3 regions of the Dysosmobacter sp. Sow4_B12 genome follow, and region 2 is predicted to be linked to each of the others. Evidence: a T-box and tRNA genes for the amino acid it is inferred to sense, from the RefSeq annotation. Region 2 holds a T-box; the other regions hold tRNA genes.
What was found. A T-box is a leader RNA that pairs with one kind of tRNA and senses whether it is charged. The one in region 2 lies ahead of ACTQ4R_RS09395 (glycine--tRNA ligase), so its partner is inferred to be a tRNA-Gly.

Region 1 (7,189 bases), on a different contig from region 2:
AGCTCATGATGAAGCTCTACAAGCAGACGCCCCTGGAGGATTCCTTTGCCTGCAACTTCAACGTCCTCATCGCCGGCAGCCCCCGGGTGCTGGGGGTGCGGCAGCTGCTGGAGGAGTGGACCGCCTGGCGGACGGAGTCCGTCCGGCGGCGGACCTATTTCGTCCTCAGCAAGCGGAAGGAAAAGCTGCACCTGTTGAAGGGCCTCAAGCGCATCCTGCTGGACATCGACAAGGCCATCAAGATCATCCGGGAGACGGAGGAGGAGGCCGAGGTCATCCCCAATTTGATGATCGGCTTCGGCATCGACCAGGTCCAGGCGGAGTTCGTGGCGGAGATACGTCTGCGCAACATCAACAAGGAATACATCCTCAAGCGGGTCAACGAGACGGCGGCATTGCAGGATGAGATCGACGACCTGGAGGATATTCTGGGCAGCCCCAGACGGGTGAAGAAGATCATCGTGGAGGAACTGGCGGCGGTGGCGAAAAAGTACGGCGAGCCCCGCCGCACCGCCATCGTCTACGGCCACGAGGTGGAGGAGTACAAGGAAGAAGCGGCGGTGGAGGACTACCCCGTCAGCGTGTTCCTGTCCCGGGAGGGGTACTTTAAGAAAATCACCCCCGCCTCGCTGCGTATGAACAGCGAGCAGAAGTACAAGGAGGGCGACGGCCCGCGCCAGAGCTTCGAGACCACCAACGCTGCGGAGATCATGTTCTTCACGGACAAGTGCCAGGTGTACAAGACCCGCCTCAGCGACTTCGACGACGCCAAGGCCAGCGTCCTGGGGGATTACCTGCCCGCCAAGCTGGGCATGGACCCGGGGGAGAACGTGGTGTTCGCCGTGCTGCCGGGAGACTACTCCGGCGCGCTGCTGTTCTTCTTTGAAAACGGCAAGGCGGCCCGGGTGGAGATCAAGGCCTACCAGACTACCTCCAACCGCCGCAAGCTCACCGGCGCTTACTCCGACAAGGCGCCTCTGGCCTGCGTCCGCCGCATCGACAGCGACTGCGAGCTGGCGGTGTACTCCACGGAGCCCCGCTGCCTCATTTTCCACACGGCGCTGCTGGCCCCCAAGACCACCCGCACCACCCAGGGCGTGGCGGTCATGAACCTAAAGCCCAAATACCGCCTGGACACCGTCAAGACCCTGGAGGAGAGCGGCATCTCCCACTTGAGCCGCTACCGGGTCCGGGCACTGCCCGCCGCCGGCGCCCTGCTGCGGCAGGAGGACTCCGAGGAAAAGCAGCTGGACCTGCTGGATTGAGGAGACGGCGAGAAAACCTATGAAAAAACAACTGAAAAGCTACGGTATCATCACCCTGGGCTCCGTCATCTTCGCCCTGGCCTTCGATGTCTTTTTTGCCGCCAACCAAGTGGCCATGGGCGGCATTACGGGCCTGGCCCAGGTCATCAACGCGCTGGCCCCAGTCCTTTCCGTGGGCGTTTTGACTTTTGCGCTGAATATCCCGCTGTTTCTGGCGGGGTGGAAGTTCATCGGCTGGCACCTGCTGGCCTCGTCCCTGTTTTCCATGACGGTGAGCTCCTTCGCCATCGATGCCATTGCCGCCCTGTGGCGCTTCCCGGCCATGGACCCCATGCTGGCCTGCCTGTGCGGCGGCGCCGCCATGGGCCTGGGCTTCGGCCTGGTGTTCTCCCAGGGCGCCACCACCGGCGGCACGGACATCGTGGCCCGGCTGTTAAAGCTGAAATTCCCATGGCTCCCTATGGGCAAGCTCATGCTGCTGCCGGACGGGGCGGTGCTGGTCCTGGCGGCGCTGGTGTTTGGCCGGGTGGAGGCGGCGCTGTACGGCGCGGTGGCCATCTTCGTGTCCTCAAGAGTCATGGATACGGTGCTCTATGGACTGGACACCTCCAAGGTGGCCTATATCATTTCTGACCGCTGGCAGTCCATTGCCGACGCCCTGCTGCAAAAGCAGGACCGGGGCGTCACCATTCTCCAGGGCCAGGGAGGCTGGACCGGGGCGCCCAAGCAGGTGCTGCTGGTGGCCTTTAAGCAAAAGGAGATCGTGCAGATCAAGCGCGCGGTCCACGATATTGACCCCAACGCCTTCCTCATCGTCTGCGACGCCCATGAGGTGCTGGGCGAGGGATTCGGCGATTATCAAAAGGAGGAACTGTAAATGACTGACTTCACCAATGTGCAGAAAAACCTCGCCGGCCGGGGCTTTTCCGTCAAGACCTTCGCCACCGGCGCGGAGGCCGCCGCCTATCTGGACGGCGCCATTGACGGCAAGAGCGTGGGCATTGGCGGCTCCGTGACGGCTCAGGAGCTGGGACTGTATGATCAGCTGGCGTCTCACAACGAAGTGCACTGGCACTGGACCAACGGCCCGGCGGAGCGTGCCGCCGCCATGGGCGCCCAGGTGTACATCACCTCCGTCAACGGCCTGGCGGAGACCGGCGAACTCATCAACATCGACGGCGCCGGCAACCGGGTGGCCGGCACCCTGTTCGGCCATGAGAAGGTGTATTTCATCGTGGGCCGCAACAAGCTGGCGCCCACCTATGACCAGGCGCTGTGGCGGGCCCGGAACATCGCCGCGCCGAAAAACGCCCAGCGGCTCAAGCGCAAAACGCCCTGCGCCGTCAAGGGTGACCGCTGCTATGACTGCAAGAGCCCGGACCGTATCTGCCGGGGCCTGGTGGTGCTGTGGGAGGCCATGATGGGCATGGAGATGGAAGTGGTCCTGGTGGACGAGGAACTGGGCTATTAAGACTGCCGGAGGGAGGCGTGACCTGTGAAATATACGCGGATCATCGGGGCGCTGTGCGCCTTTGCGCTGCTGACGGGATGCGCCTCTCTGCTGGAGCGTCAGTACAGCACTGTGGAGCCTCACAGCAGCAAATTCTGGGAGAGCGAGGCGGCGGATACCCTCCGGGCGGAGAACCACCAGGACATCGTCAACGACCTGCTGCTGCTGATCGGCCAGCACACGGAAAGCGCCACCATTCGGCTTTACAACTTTAAAGACGATCTGACCGTGGCGGAAACGCTGGAGCAAGCCGCCGCAGAGATCCAGCAGGAGACGCCCATGGGCGCCTACGCCGTGGAGTTCATCACGTCGGCCAGCCAGGTCCAGCGGGGCTATTACGAGGTGTCCGTCCAGATCGGCTACCGCCGCACGGCGGAGCAGATCCAGGCGGTAGTGAACGCCACCAGCACGGAGGCGCTGTCCAGCCTGCTGGAGGCGGCCCTGGACAATGAGGAGACCGAGCTGGCGGTACGCATCGGCTACTGGCGCTCCGGAGACCGGGAGCGGGTGAGGGAGGTCACCGCCCAGCTGCGGTTGGACCGGGGGCTGGAGAACACGCCGCCCTGGGGCGTGTATTACTATCCGGCGGAGGAGCCGGTGGGGCTCATTGAATTTGTGCTGGAGGGTGCCGAGCTGACAGAAGAGGACAGTGTGGCGGAGACCCCGGAAGCACCGGAAGAAAATTTTGAAAATATAGAAACAAACTCTTGACAAGGGGGATTTCCTTTGCTAAAATAACCCTTGTTCCGCGGGCATAGCTCATCTGGTAGAGCGCCACCTTGCCAAGGTGGAGGTAGCGAGTTCGAGCCTCGTTGCCCGCTCCAGCTAAGAGAGGACATCCAGCTTTGGATGTCCTTTTTCTTTTGTTAGAAGCGAACTCGCTACCTCCACCCATGCGCGAAGCGCATATTTAATCAGAGGTGAGGCAGGGTTCCTGCGAATGGCCGAAGGCCGTTCGTGGGATGCCGGGAAGCGAGTTCGAGCCTCGTTGCCCGCTCCAGCTCAGAAAAAGTCCTAAGGCGATGAAAAAAGCCTTAGGGCTTTTTTCATGCGCCGGACGAACTTTTTCTTCGCTTTCCCGCCGGGACCGCTGCGCTGGGTCCCGGCGGGAACCCTGCTTGAGGACATCCAGCTTTGGATGTCCTTTTTCTTTTGCTAGAAGCGAACACGCTGCCGAACACCGTCGCGCCGTTCCGGTTTTCGGCTTTTGCCGAAACCCGCAAACCGGGGCGCTTCCTCGAAAGCAGGGCGCTTCCTCCGCCGCTGGCGGCGCTTGCCCTGCTTTCCACCATGGCCGGACAGAGAGCAAAAACAGCCCCTTTTCCCGGAAATTCTGGGAAAAGGGGCTATACATTTTACCGAAAACCCGTTATAGTATTAAAGAATATGCAAAGGAAGTGAAACCGTGGAGCTGGACATCATGGAGGCCATACGCTACCTAGGCGCCGGAGCGGGAGACGAGGACTTGCGGCGGCAGGCAGCGGCGGTGGCGGCGGAGCTGACGGCCGCCCTGGAGCCCCGGTATGTATACCGTGTGTTCGACCTGGAGCGGGAGGAGAAAACCATCCGCCTGGCCGGCACCGGCGTGCGCCTCACAGGCGCCGCGGCGTCCACCATGCTGGCCCAGTGCCGCAGGGCGGCGCTGCTGGCCTGTACCCTGGGGCCGGGCTTCGACGCCATGCTGCGCAGGGAGCAGGCCCGGGACATGGGCCGTGCCGTCATGCTGGACGCCTGCGGCAGCGCCTGGGTGGAGAGCGGCTGCAATGCGGCGGAGGAGGAGCTTCGTGCCCGCCTGCCGGGATGGTTTCTCACGGACCGGTTCAGCCCCGGCTACGGAGACCTGCCGCTTTGTATCCAGCCGGCGGTCTGCGGCGCCTTGGACGCCGGGCGCCGGGTGGGCATCCATGTGTCAGAGAGCTTCCTGATGAACCCGATGAAATCGGTGACGGCGGTTATCGGCATCGCAGACCGGCCTCAGATGGCCCGTGTCCGGGGTTGTGCATACTGCGCCATGGCGGCAAGTTGCCAGCTGCGCAAAGGAGGAAAGCGCTGTGGGATTTGAGGGGATTCAAAACAAGATCGTGATACTGGACGGCGCCATGGGCACCGTGCTCCAGCAGCGGGGCCTGCCCCCCGGGGGACAGCCGGAGCTGCTGAATCTGACGGAGCCGGCCCTGTTGCGCTCCGTGTACGAGGAATATGTGGACGCCGGCAGCCAGGTGGTGTATACGAACACCTTCGGCGCCAACGGCTTGAAGCTGGCCCGGACCGGCCGCTCCGTGGCGGAGATCGTCACGGCGGCGGTGAAGGTGGCGAAAGAGGCGGTGGGCGGCCGGGCCCTGGTTGCTCTGGACATCGGCCCGCTGGGAGAGCTGCTGGAGCCCATGGGCAGCCTGCCCTTTGAGCGGGCCTATGACCTGTTCCGGGAGATGGCGGAGGCCGGCGCCCGGGCCGGGGCGGACCTGGCGGTCATTGAGACTATGACGGACCTGGCGGAGGCCAGGGCGGCGCTGCTGGCGGTGAAGGAGCACACGGACCTGCCGGCCTTCGTCACCATGTCCTTTGAGCCCCGGGGCCGCACGTTTACCGGCTGCACCGTGGCCTCCATGGCCCGGACGCTGGAGGGCCTGGGCGCGGACGCCATCGGCCTCAACTGCTCCCTGGGGCCGGACATGCTGGCCCCCATGCTGAAAGAGCTGTGCGAAAACACCCGCCTGCCGGTGATCGCCAAGCCCAACGCGGGCCTGCCGGACCCGGTGGACGGCCACTACGACATGGGACCGGAGGCCTTCGCGGCGGCCCTGGCCCCCTGCCTGGACCTGGGCGTCACGCTGTTCGGCGGCTGCTGCGGCACGTCCCCGGCCTATATCCGGGCCGTGGCGGCGGCGCTGAAGGGCAAAACGTCGTCCCGGCGGCACTATGACGCCGTGCCCTTCGTCTGCACCGCCACGGAGCCCCTGCGGCTGGACGGGGTGCGGGTCATCGGCGAGCGCATCAACCCCACCGGAAAAAAGCGGTTCCAGCAGGCTTTGTTGGAGGATGACCTGGATTATATTCTGGACGTGGGACTGCAGGAGGTGGACGCCGGGGCGGACATCCTGGACGTGAACGTGGGCTATCCCGGCGTGGATGAGGCGGCTATGCTGCCCAGGGTGGTGAAAAAGCTGCAAAGCGCCCTGGACATCCCCTTGCAGCTGGATTCCACCAATCCGGCGGCGCTGGAGGCGGGCCTCAGGGTGTATAACGGCAAGGCGGCGGTGAACTCCGTCAACGGCGACCCGGCGGTGCTGGCGCGGCTTTTGCCCATTGTGAAGAAGTATGGCGCCGCCGTGGTGGGCCTGGCCCTGGACGAAAACGGCATCCCCCAGACGGCGGAGGGCCGGGTGGCCATCGCCCGCCGCATCCTGGAGGCGGCCCTGGCCCACGGCATCCCCAAGGAGGACGTGTGGATCGACTGCTTGACGTTGACGGTCTCCGCCCAGCAGGACCAGGCAATGGAGACCCTGCGGGCGGTGCGGACCGTCCGCGAGGAGCTGGGGCTGCGGACGGTGCTGGGGGTGTCCAATATTTCCTTCGGCCTGCCCAACCGTCCCCTCATCACCCAGAATTTCCTCATCCAGGCCCTGGGCGCGGGACTGCGCCTGCCCATCATCAACCCCAACCAGCGGGAGATGATGGACGCGGTAGCGGCATTCCGGGTGCTCTCCGGCGAGGACCGGGAGTGCCGGGCCTACGTGGACCGCTTCGCCGGTATGGACGCCAAGGCGGCGCCTGCCCCGGCCACGGCGGGCATGACCCTGGACGAGGCCATCATCCGGGGCCTGCGGGCCGATGCCGGGAAGCTGGCCAAGGCCGCGCTGGAGACGGAGGATGAGCTCTCCCTGGTGGAGAACCGCTTGATCCCCGCCCTGGACAAAGTGGGCGAGGGCTATGAGCAGGGACGGGTGTTTTTGCCCCAGTTGTTAAGCGCCGCCCAGGCGGCCCAGTCGGTGTTTGAGGTCATCCGGGCCTCCATCGCCCAAAAGGGCGGGACCCCGGTGAAAAAGGGAAGTCTGGTCATCGCCACCGTCAAGGGCGACATCCACGACATCGGCAAAAACATCGTCAAGACCGTGCTGGAAAACTACGGCTACGAGGTCATTGACCTGGGACGGGACGTGCCGCCGGAGACCGTCCTGCGCACGGTGGAGGAGCAGCACATCCGCCTGGTGGGCCTCTCGGCCCTTATGACCACCACCCTGCCGGCCATGGAGGAGACCATTCGGCTTCTCCGGACCCTGCCGCGGCCTCCCGCCATCATGGTGGGCGGCGCGGTGGTGACGCCGGAATACGCCCGCCAAATGGGGGCGGATTACTACTCCAAGGACGCGCGGCAGTCTGTGGAGATCGCCAGAGAGGTATTGGGATAATGGAC
Region 2 (7,189 bases):
GCATATAGTCCTGGCTGTACCCCTCCGGTCCCTTCATGGCCTGCAAAAAGCAGTCCCGCCACAGGCTCAGCGTCAGTCCGTAGCGGTCATGGCTGACGGAGGCGGCGGTGCGGGTGTACATGTCCACGCCGAACACCGGCCCCAGCAGCCCCGCTCCGAAAGGCGTGAACAGCAGCACCGTCAGCGCCAGGGTCGCGGCGCCGCCTGTGAGCCGCGCCCTGCCCCGCAGGCGGGTGAACCGCCCCAAAAGCGCCAGCAGCGCCACGCACAGTACCAGCGCCAGAGCCGCCCGCCAGAAATCCACCGGCGGCGTCAAGTCGCCGGCCACGCCGGCCACCTGTCCCAGCTGGGTGGCAAGGCCGAAATCCGCCAGCTCCAACGGCGTGCCATTGATGGCGTTTTTGAAATAGTCCACCAGGGAAAGCCCCAGGGCAAAAAAGCCCACAATGCCCCCGGCAATGGCCAAGTGGCCGGTGGCAAACCCCAAAAGAGCCGTCACAGCGCCGTACAGCAGCGCCGTCAGCAGCAGATACCCGGGGTTTTCCGAAAACCAGGGCCAGACCTCCTTGCCGATGGAGCCGGTCACCACCCATTGGGCGGCAACAGCCGCCGCCAGGCCCATGCAAAGGGCGCCGGCGGCGAACAGCACGCACCGCAGCCACAATGGCGCTTCCCGTCTTTTCAAAACCCGTTTCCCAAGCGACATACGTCAAAAACCTCTCTATGGTTGAAAATGAGGGCCATGGGAATCCCCATGGCCCTCATAGTATAACACAGTTTTTCCCCGGATACCAGCCATCAGGCTCAATAAGCCAGCTTCTCCGCCAGGTACGCCTTCAGCTCGCTGATGGGCAATCTGACCTGCTCCATGGTGTCGCGGTCGCGGACGGTGACGCAGTTGTCGCCGGCCTTCTCGGCGTCGCCCACGGTGTCGAAGTCCACGGTGATGCAGTAAGGCGTGCCGATCTCATCCTCCCGGCGGTAACGCTTGCCGATGGAGCCGGTCTCGTCAAAGTCCACCATCCAGTCCTTGCTGAGCTCCTGCTGGATCTCCAAAGCCTTGGCGCTGAGCTTCTTGCTCAGAGGCAGCACGGCGCACTTGAAAGGCGCCAGGGCGGGATGGAAGTGCATGACCACGCGGACGTCGTTCTTGGCCTCGTCCACCACCTCTTCGTCGTAGGCGTCGCACAGCACCGCCAGCACGCTGCGCTCCACGCCCAGGGAGGGCTCCACCACGTAGGGGATGTAGCGCTCGTTCTTCTCCTGGTCGAAGTAGGTCAGATCCTTGCCGGAGGTGTTCTGGTGCTGGGTCAGGTCGTAGTCGGTGCGGTCCGCCACGCCCCACAGCTCGCCCCAGCCGAAGGGGAACAGGAACTCAAAGTCCGTGGTGGCCTTGGAGTAGAAGCACAGCTCCTCGGGAGAGTGGTCCCGCATACGCAGGTTCTCGTCCTTCAAGCCGATGCCCAGCAGCCAGTTGTGGCAGAAGGTCCGCCAGTACTGGAACCACTCCAGGTCGGTGCCGGGCTGGCAGAAGAACTCCAGCTCCATCTGCTCGAACTCCCGGACACGGAAGATGAAGTTGCCCGGGGTGATCTCGTTGCGGAAGGACTTGCCGATCTGGCCGATGCCGAAGGGCAACTTGCGGCGGGTGGTCCGCTGGACGTTGACGAAGTTGGTGAAGATGCCCTGGGCGGTCTCGGGCCGCAGGTACACGGTGTTCTTGGCGTCCTCGGTGACACCCTGGAAGGTCTTGAACATCAGATTGAACTGGCGGATGTCGGTGAAGTTGTGCTTGCCGCAGGTGGGGCAGGGAATGTTGTGCTCCTCCACAAATTCCTTCATCTCCGCCTGGGAGAAGGCGTCGATGGGCTTGGGCAGCTCAAAGCCGTTCTCGCCGCACCAGTCCTCGATGAGCTTGTCGGCGCGGAAGCGCTCATGGCACTCCCGGCAGTCCATGAGGGGATCAGAGAAGCCCGCCAGATGGCCGGAGGCCACCCAGGTCTGGGGGTTCATGAGGATGGCGGCGTCCAGGCCCACGTTGTAGGGGTTCTCCTGGACGAACTTCTTCCACCAGGCCTTCTTCACGTTGTTCTTCAGCTCCACGCCCAGGGGGCCGTAATCCCAGGTGTTGGCCAGGCCGCCGTAGATCTCGCTGCCGGCGAAAATAAAGCCGCGGTTCTTGCACAGGGCGACGATCTTGTCCATCGTCTTTTCGGTGTTTTTCATCATGTTCTCGTCTACTCCTTTTTTGGATTGGCTCAAGACGCAAAAAACGCCCCGAGCCTTTTTTAGGCTCAGGGCGAACTAAATAGTCCGTGGTTCCACCTGAATTCGTATCTGGCTGATACGCACTCTTGGCCGGTAACGGCGGCTGGCCGGCGAAGCATTTCCGCTCCGCTGCTCCAGGGTGCCTTCCCCCCTGCTCCGGCTGAGGCTCTCACCAACCGCCTCTTCTCTGCGCCCGGACGCCTGGGCTACTGTTCCCTATCCACACAGTAGCCACATTCTAGTATAAAACCCCAGAAATGTCAAGGAAATGTCAAGGAAAAACCTGCAAAAACCGCATTTTCAAAAGCACTCGTCGGGGATCACGTCCAGTTCCAAAATTTTTTCCTCCGCCGTGATATGGGCGCTTTTCAAAATATGGATGGCCGTGACGATGTTGCCCTCGTCCAGCTGGTCCAAAGCGTCCGCAATGGCGCCATAGAGGGATACATACAGCTCGTGATAGCTCATCGTATTCTCACCTCATGGGATATAATACTACTTTCAATGTGAAAAAACAATATAATATGATGTTTTTACGCTTTTTTGGTTTGTATAAAGAAGTGTCGCCTTCCGGTAAACTAGTACCCAGGAGAGGTGAGTTGTGTGAATGAAAGACACCATGAGGATTTTCTCCGCATCGGACTGAACATCCTGTATTACCGAAAGCAAAAGGGAATCACCCAGCAAAAGCTGGCAGAGATGACTTCATACAGCAAAAACCACATCCAGAAGATCGAGACCGCCATGGCATCCCCCAGCGTGGAAGCTCTTTTGGATATTGCCGAAGCCCTGGAGATTTCCCCGGCAAAGCTGTTTGAAATACGGTAACGATAAACCCCCCGCCCGAATGGGCGGGGGGTTTCCATAGGGTGTTTACTTCTTGTCCCGGTCGTAGGCCACGATGACGCGGCGGTTGGGCTCGGTGCCGGTGGAATAGGTGGTGACGCCGGGGACCTCCTGCAAGGCGGTGTGGATCACATGGCGCTCGTAGGCGTTCATGGGCTCCAGGGTGACGCTGCGGCGGTACTTGACCACCTTGCCGGCCACCTTCATCGCCAGGTGCTGGAGGCTCTGCTCCCGCTTTTCCCGGTAGTTCTCCGCATCCAGCTGGACCCGGACACGGCCGCCGGTGCGGTTGACGGAATAGCTGGTCAGCTGCTGGATGGCGTCCAGGGTCTCGCCCCGGCGTCCGATGAGGGCGCCCAGGTTGTTTCCCTCCAGGATGACCTTGTAGCGGCCCTTCTCCGGCAGGTACACATGCACCTGGGCGGGGCACTCCATTTGGTCAAGCAGGCCGCTCAAGAACTTCTTGATGGCCTGGGCCTTCTCATCATCCACCTCTTCGCCGTTGTCGGCGGCAGGGGCGGTCTCCTTCTTGGGGGCGGGGGCGGGCTTCACGGAAGCGGGCTTTTCCGCCTTTTTCTCAGGCTTTCTCTCGGGTCTTTTCTCCGGTGCTTTTTCCGGTGCCTTTTTGACCTCAGCCTTGGGGGCCTCCGCCACGGGGGCGGGCGTCTCCTCTTCCTCGGGACCGTAGCTGACCCGGACGCGGGCGGGGCTGCTGCCCAGACCCAGGAAGCCGGACTTTGCCCGCTCCAGGATCTCCACGGAAACGTCGTCCCGGTCCATGCCAAGCTGGGCCAGGGCCTTGTTGATGGCCTCTTCTTCCGTCTTGCCCGTTACATCGATAAACTCTCTCATAACGGCTCCTTAATTTTCACTGTCATAGCGGTCCGCCTTGTAGGCCCGTCCCCGTGCGTAGGGGCGGTCTCCGATGCGGCCGGCTTCGTTGGTGGTGATCTTCTTCTTGGTGGCCTTTGCCTCCTGGGCGGCCTTCTGCTTTTCCTTCAAGGTCATCTTGGGGGCGGGCTCCTTGAACTTCTCCTGCTGGCGGCGGCCCTGCTCCATACGCTTTTGCCGGTCCGCCTGGCGGGCCTCAAAGCGGGCGTTCTCCTCTTCCTCCAGCTTCTTGTTGTAGAACTTGCCGAGGATCTGCTCCTGCACCAGGGAGATGACGCTCTGGGCGATCCAGTACACGCCCAGGGCGGCGGGCATGATGAAGGCGAAGTACACGGACATGAGGGGCATCATGTACATCATGGACTTGGTGCTGCCGGCGCCGGGGCCGTCGGGGGTGGGCTGCTGCTTCATGGTCAGCCAGGAGAACAGCAGCTGGCTGCCGCCGGCCAGAATGGGGATGAGGATGAGGCCGATGACAGCGGCGGTGAAGGTGAAGTTCTTCACCGCTTCCCAGGGGGTGGACGTCAGATCCATGCCCAGGAAATTGTAGTTGACGTTGATCCAGCCATCGATACCGCCCGTCAGCTCGGGCATCTGGCTGGCGGCCTTGACCAGGTTGATCTGGCCGTAGGGCATCAGCTGGGTGATGCCATCTTTCACCACGGCGGCGCCGTCCTTCATCTGCACGATGCTCTCCAGGCTCATGCCGGCGCTGGTGACGGCGGAGATCAGCTTCTCCACCACGTCCTCAGACAGCATCATGAAGTGGGTGATGGGCTGACGGATGATGGAGTACAGGGCCAGCAGAATGGGCAGGGGGATGAAGCTCCACAAGCAGCCGCTCATGGGGCTCACGCCCTCCTCGGCATAGAACTTCTGGATCTCCTCCTGCATTTTCACCTGGTTGTTGGCGTACTTTTTCTGGATCTCCTGGATCTTGCCGTTCATACGGCTCATGCGGATCATGCTCTTTTTGGACTTCATCTGGAAGGGCAGCAAAATGAGCTTGATGACCAGGGTAAAGAGGATGATGGCGACGCCGTAGGAGCCCGTCAGGTTATAGAACAGGCGCAGCAGTGCCGCGAAGGGGATACAAATATAGTATCCGATGGTTCCGAAAAATCCCATAGGGTTTTCCTCCGTCAATTTTTCTCTTTGGTTTTCCGCTGCGGTCAGCGTTAGGGAACGGGGTCGTAGCCCCCCTTGTGAAACGGATTGCAGCGCAGGATGCGCCTGAACGCCAGATAGCCGCCCTTGAGGGCGCCGTATTTTTCAATGGCCTCCACAGCGTACTGGGAGCAGGTGGGGATATAGTTGCAGCAGCGGGGACGGTAAGGGGAGATCGCCTTCTGGTAAAAGCGGATCAAACACAAAAGCAGCCGCTTCATACACCCTCTCCCATCAGCTCCAGCTTCCGGCAAAGGCGCAAAAACGTGTCGTTCAGCTCTTTCCAGCCGGTGCTTACGGTCTTTCCCCGGGCCACCAGGATGATGTCATACCCCTGCTTGAGGGCGCCGCTGTTGACGCGGTACACCTCCCGCAGGCGGCGGCGCGCCCGGTTGCGCACCACGGCGTGTCCCAGCTTGACGGACACGGTGATGCCCAGGCGGTTGTGGCCCAGCCTGTTTTTCCGGCAGTAGACCACCATGCACCCGCTCACCGCCGACGCGCCCTTCTGGTACAGCCGGCGGAACTCATGATTTTCTTTCAGCGTTACCGCTCGTTTCATACCATCCCTGCCTTGCCATTTTGCCGGGAAACTCTTATAGGGACGGAGGAATCTCACGCAATTCCCACCGTCCCTAAGACGTCTTGTTCAAGTGTCTCCCGCGCGTTCCGTTTCGATCAGTGGGTCAGACGGGCGCGGCCCTTGGCGCGGCGACGGGCCAGGACCTTGCGGCCGTCAGCGGTAGCCATTCTCTTGCGGAAGCCGTGGACCTTGGAGCGGTGCAGCTTCTTGGGCTGATAGGTACGTTTCGTTGCCATGTTGAGACACCTCCTGTCAGAATTCCGGTCATCCCTGGGGATGACACTTACTCGACGCCGCCCCGAAGGGCTGACGCAGTAAACGAGTATCAAGGCGCCATTCGCGGCGCACCGAATAGTATACAGATTTTTTTCAAATGTGTCAACAAAAACTTAAAAATTCCGTAAAAAATCTGCTTTTTTTCCGCTTTTACACACCTATTTCAAAATGTGGTGTTTTTCTCCGTCAAAAAACTCTATATCTAGTCTCCTCTCCCCTCCGGATTTTTTTCACTTTTTTGAACTTATTATTAGAATATGTATTGTCAGCGATTCGTTTTTTTGCTATAATAACACTGTATTGTTTTGTCCATTTTTAACTAGAGAGAGGTGCTTCTTTTTGAATTCCGTCGCTGATGTGTGGGATAAGATCCTGGACCGACTGAAGGGCGAGCTTTCGGAAACGACCATCAACACCTGGTTCGACGAGCTGGAGGCCGTGGACATCCGCGGAAATACCTTCATTCTCCACTGCTCCAACGATTTCAAGCGGAGCAACATTGAAAACCTGTTCATGAAAAACATCAAGGATACGATCCGGGATTTCTTCTCCATGGATTTCGAGGTCCGTATTCTGGACGACCTGGCGTACGCGGAGCTCAGCGGCGGACCCAAAAAGCAGAGTGACCGCTTTACCTCCGACGAGTTCACCTTTGAGACCTTTGTGGTGGGCCCCTCCAACAAGCTGGCCTACGCCGCCTCCGTGGCGGTGGCGGAGCATCCCGCCCAGAATTACAACCCCCTCCTCATTTACGGGGACTCCGGCCTTGGCAAGACCCACCTGATCTACGCCATCGCCAACGTCATCAAGAAAAACGACTCCCGGGCCAAGATCGCCTACGTCAAGGGCGACGATTTGACCAACGAGTTGGTGGCCGCCATCCAGGCCGGCCCAAACAAGACCGCCGAAATGCGTGAAAAATACCGCCAGGCGGACCTTCTGCTGGTGGATGACGTGCAGTTCATCGCCGGCAAAAAGCAGACCCAGGAGGAGTTTTTCCATACCTTCAACAACCTCTACGAGTCCGGCCGCCAAATCGTTCTGACCTCCGACCGTCCCCCCTCTGAGATGACCATGCTGGAGGACCGCCTCCGCACCCGGTTTGAGTGGGGCCTGCTGGTGGACGTGGCTCCGCCGGATTTTGAGACCCGCCTGGCC
Region 3 (7,189 bases), on a different contig from region 2:
GACGAATACGACGATGACACCTTCCGCTCCGTGGTCTTTACCGACAGCGACAACCTCTCCTCCTCCACCGGCCTTCTGTATTTCGACTACGACGGCAAGGACGAGGAAAAAATCACCAAGAGCACCCTGGACGACTACGAGTTCGAATACTCCAAAAGCGGCGACTATCCTTTGAATAAGCTGTCCTTCCTGGCGGACGAGGACGCCGACGGCGAAGTGGTGACCCTGGAGTTCACCCTGCAGGGCGACGACGAGACCCTGGACGGCGTCCTGGAGATCCGCATCGGCGACGTGGAGGACGACGAGGAAGACGGCGACATCAGCTACACCGTGGCCCCCGGCGACGAGGTGGCGTTTGACCGGGCCGACTTCAATAAGTTCTTCAAGGAGGAGTACTCCAAGACCGTCCGCTACGTCACCTTCTATCCCGATAACTCCTACAAGTCCGCCGGCGGCGCCATCTACTATGATTACGACGGCAAGGAGGAGGAAAAGTTCTCCAAGACGGACCTCACCGACGAGCCCTTCTATTACAGCTCCGACGATTACGGCGACTACGCCCTGGACAGCCTCAGCTTTGTGGCGGACGACGACTTTGACGAGGCCTTGAGCCTGGAGTTCCGAGCCTGGTACGACGAGGACAACTACCTGGATGGCGTGCTGGTCATCTCCCCCGAGGGGGAAAAGGACGCCGGCGGCGGGACCTCCATCTCCGGCAAGGGCGCCGCGGACATCCGCTATTACACCACCTACAGCAGCTCCGTGCAGCTCAACCACAACGATTTCGCCCGGTTCCTGAAGAAATCCTATCCCAGCAGCAATCTGGAATACGTGAAGTTCACCGCCCTGCCCTCCTCCGGCAGCCTGTACTATGACTACTACGGCGCCAGCAAGTACGGCGAGAAGGTCCGGCTGACCAATGACAACTGCAAGGACTACAAGTTCTATTTCAGCCCCGGCAGCACCAAGGACTACGCCCTCAGTGAGCTGACCTTCATCCCCAACGGCTTCAACTACTGCCCCAGCATCTCCTTCACCGCCTACGGCAGCGGCTCCAAGTCCGTGTCCGGCAGCATCCTCCTCAGCGTCACCCTGGACACCATGTCCGAGGTCTACGGCGTCACTCCCAAGGGCACCGCCGTTACCTTCCCCGCCAGCGCCATCTCCGGCGCCGTGTCCAAGGGCACCGGCTTGTCCCTGGGCAGCATCCGTCTTTTGAGCCTGCCCACCGCCGCCCAGGGCACCGTCCGCTTGACCAACGGCACCAAGGCCGACACCTCTGCCCTGTACACGTACGGCAGCGGCTCCAGCCAGATCTCCAACCTGCAGTTTGTCCCCGCCGGCGGCTTTACCGGCTCCGTGGAGATCCCGTATGTGGCCTATAACGCCGCCGGCAACGCCATCGGCATGGGCAAGTTCTCCCTGGGCGTGGTGAACTCCATCCCCAAGTTCTCTGACGTGACCTCCTCCACCTGGTGCTACAAGTACGTGGTGGAGATGTGCGACGCCGACGTCATTGACGGCTATTCCAACGGCACCTTCCGGCCCAACAACACCGTCACCTACGGCCAGGCCTTGAAGCTCATCATGCTGGCCGCCGGCTATCCCGTCCAGGAAAAGACCGGCACCCACTGGGCCAGCGGCTACCTGACCAAGGCCAAGAGCGACAAGCTCGTCAGCGGCACCGTGGACCTGGACGCGCCCATCACCCGTCTGGCGGTGGCCCAGATCGCCGCCAAGGCCATGGAGCTGAGCACCTCGGAGCTCTCCAGCGTCAAGCCCTTCACTGACACCTCCGATGTGTACGTGCAGGCGCTCAGCGCCGCCGGCATCGTGGAGGGCTACTTCTCCGGCGGCACCAGCACCTTCCGCCCCAGCAACACGCTGACCCGGGGCCAGGTGGCCGCCATCGTCTGGCGCATGAAAAATTACAACGGCTGAGCTTCCGGCCAAAAGCCGCCCCCGGGACTTTCATCCCGGAGGCGGCTTCTTTGATATGCCAATGCGGCAAAACGCCATCTTGAACGCCGTCCCCTCACTCGGCCGCGAGCCCAGCGCAGCACCCGCAAGGGGCACGCCGCATCCGTAAGGCGGCAAAGCCGCCAACGGCTGCGCTGCGGATCGCGGTTGGAAAGGAGGAGCAAGGGAGCGGGCGGATGACGCTCTTTTGTTCCGCAGGAATAAAAGAACGTCGGAGCAAAGCGGACTTTGCTCCGACATATAACGCATGGACAATTTGGATATTCTTCCTCGACTGCGAATCCAGCAAAGCGAATCGCAGTCGAAAGCGAGGAGCAGCAAAATGAGTGCGAGACGAGTTTTTAATGCAGAGCATAAAAACTCGTCGCAAGCGATATGACGCTTGCGACGAGCTGGAGCGGCTAATGGGAGTCGAACCCACCTATGCAGCTTGGGAAGCTGCCGTTCTACCGATGAACTATAGCCGCGTGTCTGGTGGGTATTATAGCAGACCTCTTTGGAAATTGCAACCCGAAAAATGTCGGCCTGTCATGAACGAGCCTCCGGCGTCATAGGTTTTACCAACGATGCAAAGGGGGATCACCATGAAAAAATTCCTTGCTGCCCTGGGTGCGGTCCTGGTGCTGACCACCGGCGCCGGCGCCATTGAGGTGTCGGCGCCCTCGGCGCTGCTGATGGAAAAGGAGACAGGCACCGTGCTGTTCGCCAAGGACGAGCACGCCCGCCTGGAGCCCGCCAGCGTCACGAAAATCATGACGCTGCTGCTGGTGATGGAGGCCATCGACAGCGGCCAGCTCAGCTATGACACCGTGGTCACCGCCTCCGCCCACGCCTGCTCCATGGGCGGCAGCCAGATCTGGCTGAAGGAAAATGAGCAGATGACCGTGGACGACATGCTCAAGGCCGTGTGCGTGGTGTCCGCCAACGACTGCGCCGTGGCCCTGGCGGAGCAGGTGGCCGGCAGCGAGGACGCCTTCGTGGAGCGGATGAACCAGCGGGCGGCGGAGCTGGGCATGGCGGACACCACCTTTCAAAACGCCACCGGCCTGCCGGCCCAGGGGCATCTCACCTCCGCCTACGACATCGCCCTCATGAGCCGGGAGCTGGTCCTCCGCCACCCGGACATCCGCCGCTACACCACCATCTGGATGGACACCCTGCGAAACGGCGCCTCGCAGCTGGTGAACACCAACAAGCTCATCCGCTTTTACGAGGGGGCTACGGGCCTCAAGACCGGCTCCACCGACAGCGCCCTGTACTGCCTGTCCGCCACGGCGGAGCGGGACGGCATGGAGCTCATCTCCGTCATCATGAAGGACGCCACCTCCGCCCAGCGGTTTGAGGACGCCAAAAGCCTCCTCAGCTACGGCTTTTCCACCTACGCCTTGAAAGCCATCGTCCCGGAGGAGGCCCTGCCTCCCATCCCGGTGGAGCTGGGGACCCAGGCCACCGTGCAGCCGGTGCTGGGGGAGGGAAATGTGCTGCTGCTGGAAAAGTCCAAGGCCGGCGCCTTGACCCAGACAGTGGAGCTGGCCGGGTCCGCGTCGGCGCCGGTGGCGGCCGGGGACCGGCTGGGGACCCTCACCGTGACGGCCGGGGAGGAGACCGTGGCGGAGATCCCCATTCTGGCGGGCGAGACCGTTCCCCGCATCACCTTCTCCCAGATGCTGGTGCGCCTGCTGCGCATAGCTTTTTTGGCGGGGTGAGGGGATTTTGTCAAAACACGACGGTTTTCTCTTGCTGTTGTCCTTCGGGAATGGTATACTTTTTACAAGATATTCCCACAGGCGGCCAGACCGCCAAAACAAAAGAAAGGACTTGTTCACATGCTGGATGTCAAGTTGTTCCATATGAAATCCTTCCTGCCCATGCCTTACGAGGAGGCCCTGGCCCCCCGCTTGAAGCACGCCCACGAAAAGCTTCAGAACGCCAGCGGCGCCGGCGGCGAATTCACCGGCTGGGTCCACCTGCCCCGCAGCTTCGACCGGGAGGAGTTCGCCCGCATCAAGAAGGCCGCCGCCAAGATCCAGAGCGATTCCCAGGCGCTGGTGGTCATCGGCATCGGCGGGTCCTACCTGGGCGCCCGGGGCGTCATCGACTGCCTGTGCTCCCCCAACTACAACTTGAAAAAGAAGAACACCCCCAACGTCTATTTTGCCGGCAACGGCCTGTCCGCCGACGCCCTGCAGGAGGTCCTGGACCTGGTGGCGGACGTGGACTTCTCCGTGAACGTCATCTCCAAGTCCGGCACCACCACGGAGCCCGCCGTGGCCTTCCGCTTCTTCCGGGAGGCCCTGGAGAAGAAATACGGCAAGGAGGGCGCCAAGGGCCGCATTTACGCCACCACCGACAAGAGCCGGGGCGCCTTGAAATCCCTGGCGGACGCCGAGGGCTGGGAGACCTTCGTGGTGCCCGACAATGTGGGCGGCCGTTACAGCGTGCTGACCGCCGTGGGCCTGCTGCCCATCGCCGTCACCGGCGTGGACATCGACGCCCTCATGCGGGGCGCCGCCCAGATGATGGACCGCTGCGCCGAGCCCTCCTACGACTGCCCCGCCTGGCGCTACGCCGCCATCCGCTACGAGCTGTACCGCTCCGGCCGCTCCGTGGAGCTGCTGGCCTGCTACGACCCCGCCTTCCGCTTCATGCTGGAGTGGTGGAAGCAGCTGTACGGTGAGAGCGAGGGCAAGGACGACAAGGGCTTATTCCCCGCCAGCGTGGAGTTTACCGCCGACCTCCACTCCATGGGCCAGTACATCCAGGAGGGCAAGCGCCTCATGTTCGAGACCGTGGTGCGCCTGGGTCCCTCTGAAAACCGTCTGGCCGTCCCCCGGGACGAGGCCGACGGCGACGGCTTGAATTTCCTGGCCGGCACCGATATGGACTTCATCCGGGACCGCGCCATGGAGGGCACCCTCCTGGCCCACACGGAGGGCGGCGTGCCCAACATCATCGTGGAGGCCGACGGCAAGACCGCCGAGGCCCTGGGCCAGCTCATCTACTTCTTTGAGTACGCCTGCGGCCTGTCCGGCTATCTGCTGGACGTGAACCCCTTCGACCAGCCCGGCGTGGAGGCCTATAAGAAAAACATGTTTGCTCTCCTGGGCAAGCCCGGTTACGAGGACCGCAAGGCGGACCTGGAGGCCAAGCTGGCGGAGTAACCGCGGCGTTTTTCCAGTGCCGCTTGCCCAGGAGCCGCCGCGAAGCGGCGTACGAGCGTTTTGGCCCCGGCCAAAACCTCGGACCTGGCGGGATTCATTCCCGACAGGTCAAGTCCTATCAGAGGGGCCCCCATGGGACCGGTCCCATGGGGAGGCAAGCCCGGTTACGAGGATCGCAAGGCGGACCTGGAGGCCAAGCTGGCGGAGTAACCGCGGCGCTCTATCCGGCAGATGACGGACATCTGTCAATATTACATTATGAACAAAGTTTGAATTTGCTTTTTTGCATTGTCTTTTGCAAATTCTTATGGTATGCTGACAATAGCAATCTATCCATTTCCCCCGGCGATTTTATTAGTGAGACAGGAGTGATTTATTATGGTCAGACTGATCATGGGCGTCAAGGGTTCCGGCAAGACCAAGCAGCTCATCGAACTGATCAACAACGCGGCGAAGGACGAGCCCGGCAACGTGGTTTGCATTGAGGCCAACCGCAACATGATGTACGATATTCATTATCATATCCGTTTGATCGACGCGCAGGAATACCGGCTGTGCAGCTATGATCTGCTGCGCGGCTTTATCAGCGGCCTGTATGCTGGTAACTATGACATCTCCCATGTGTTTATCGACAATCTTTGCAAGATCGTTGGCGGGGAAGTGTGCAGCGAAACCGAGACCTTCTTGAACTGGCTGGATTCTTTCGGCGAGCAGAACGGTATCAAGTTCACCACCACCATCAGCGCGGAGGCTTCTGCCGCCACCGATGGCATGCAGAAATACCTGTAAAACAACATAAAGCAAGAGGAGGGCTGGGCCCTCCTCTTGTTTCACTCTTCCCGAAAAACGCCTGCGTGCCTTCCGGCACGCAGGCGTCTTCTCACTGCAATCCCGCCAGCATCTGGTCGGACACGGAGCCGAGGTCACTGAGCCAGATCTGGTCCACGCCGAAGAAGGCGGCCAGCTGCCGCCGGGCCTGGGCCGCCTGGCGGTCCAGATACCACACCGTCACGGTGTTTTTCTGCTCCGTCCGCACCAGGTAGGCACAGGCGTAGCGGTTGGCGTAATACTGTTCCGTATTCTTCCCGTCCGCCAGCAGCGCCTCGATCTCACCGGCGTCGGCGTCGAAGGTCCGTTTGCCGTTTTTCCACTGGCTGCCGGTGGTGGTCAGCAGCAGCGACAGCTTCTCCGCCGGGACGGTGCCCTTCAGCTCCGCCAGGGCGTAATACACCTCTTCCAGCGGCTCCAGGGGCGCCGCCGTAAAGCCGCCGCTCTCCTTTTCGTAGGCCGCCACCCGCAGCACCAGCCGGTCCGCGGAGGCCGCCAGAGCGGCGTAGTCATAGGCGCTGTACGCCTTGCCCTGCCAGACGGGGGCCTCCGCCGTCACATACAGCAGCTTCCCACCCAGGGCGGACCGCAGGTCGGCCACCGTCTCCGTCAGCGCGCTCCGGCGGCTGTCCGCCAGCTGGGGAAGGTCCAGGTACAGCCCGTCATAGCCGCCGTCCTCCACCGCCCGGGCCAGTGCCGACGCGGTCTCCAGGGGCTTCCCCTGGAGGGCGGAGCTGCCGCCGTTGACATGGAGCAGCGCCTTGGCGCCGCTGTCCCGGGCGGCGGCCAGAAGCGACGCCTCCCGCTCCGGGGCGGGCCGCGTCACCTGGACCCTGCCGGCGGCATAGGAGACCCGGCCTCCGGTGATAGCCACCGCCTCATAGCCGCTCCAATCCCCGGCGGCGGTGCCGGCGGCGGTGCCCGCCAGAGCCGGCGCGGCGCTGTGGTACTTGTCGTACACCCGCATGAGCATCACCGCCGCCTGCTCCCGGGTGGCGGTACGGTCCGGGGAAAAGGTGGTGGCGGAAGTGCCGTTGATGATGCCCAGCTCATAGGCCATGGAGATGTAGCCCGCGTTGGTGGCTACATCCGTAAAGGGCATGGGCAGGTCCTGGGCGAGGCCGGCCACGGTGCCCCACCCCAGGGCCCGCACCAGCATGACCGCCATCTCCCCCCGGGTGATGGGGTCCTGGGGGCGGAAATTCTCCGTCTGCCGGGTG

Region 1: it has a tRNA-Gly gene. The T-box ahead of ACTQ4R_RS09395 (glycine--tRNA ligase) is inferred to sense a tRNA for this amino acid. The anticodon was not compared.
Region 3: it has a tRNA-Gly gene. The T-box ahead of ACTQ4R_RS09395 (glycine--tRNA ligase) is inferred to sense a tRNA for this amino acid. The anticodon was not compared.

The regions. Positions count from the first base shown of each region.
Region 1 is NZ_JBQKKR010000019.1:23,141-30,329, reverse strand. It holds gene ACTQ4R_RS12340 (DNA gyrase subunit A) at 1-1,265, shown strand, start outside; gene ACTQ4R_RS12335 (YitT family protein) at 1,285-2,142, shown strand; gene ACTQ4R_RS12330 (lactate utilization protein) at 2,143-2,736, shown strand; gene ACTQ4R_RS12325 (hypothetical protein) at 2,761-3,486, shown strand; tRNA gene ACTQ4R_RS12320 (tRNA-Gly) at 3,524-3,599, shown strand; gene ACTQ4R_RS12315 (hypothetical protein) at 3,910-4,176, shown strand; gene ACTQ4R_RS12310 (vitamin B12 dependent-methionine synthase activation domain-containing protein) at 4,181-4,837, shown strand; gene ACTQ4R_RS12305 (homocysteine S-methyltransferase family protein) at 4,827-7,184, shown strand; gene ACTQ4R_RS12300 (bifunctional homocysteine S-methyltransferase/methylenetetrahydrofolate reductase) at 7,184-7,189, shown strand, end outside.
Region 2 is NZ_JBQKKR010000009.1:81,572-88,760, reverse strand. It holds gene ACTQ4R_RS09400 (LTA synthase family protein) at 1-685, opposite strand, end outside; gene ACTQ4R_RS09395 (glycine--tRNA ligase) at 805-2,226, opposite strand; T-box leader at 2,293-2,500, opposite strand; gene ACTQ4R_RS09390 (hypothetical protein) at 2,569-2,736, opposite strand; gene ACTQ4R_RS09385 (helix-turn-helix domain-containing protein) at 2,872-3,096, shown strand; gene jag (RNA-binding cell elongation regulator Jag/EloR) at 3,142-3,966, opposite strand; gene yidC (membrane protein insertase YidC) at 3,976-5,133, opposite strand; gene yidD (membrane protein insertion efficiency factor YidD) at 5,184-5,393, opposite strand; gene rnpA (ribonuclease P protein component) at 5,390-5,734, opposite strand; gene rpmH (50S ribosomal protein L34) at 5,851-5,991, opposite strand; gene dnaA (chromosomal replication initiator protein DnaA) at 6,389-7,189, shown strand, end outside.
Region 3 is NZ_JBQKKR010000007.1:2,375-9,563, forward strand. It holds gene ACTQ4R_RS08050 (S-layer homology domain-containing protein) at 1-1,941, shown strand, start outside; tRNA gene ACTQ4R_RS08055 (tRNA-Gly) at 2,374-2,447, opposite strand; gene ACTQ4R_RS08060 (D-alanyl-D-alanine carboxypeptidase family protein) at 2,565-3,686, shown strand; gene ACTQ4R_RS08065 (glucose-6-phosphate isomerase) at 3,807-5,141, shown strand; gene ACTQ4R_RS08070 (hypothetical protein) at 5,520-5,930, shown strand; gene ACTQ4R_RS08075 (S-layer homology domain-containing protein) at 6,022-7,189, opposite strand, start outside.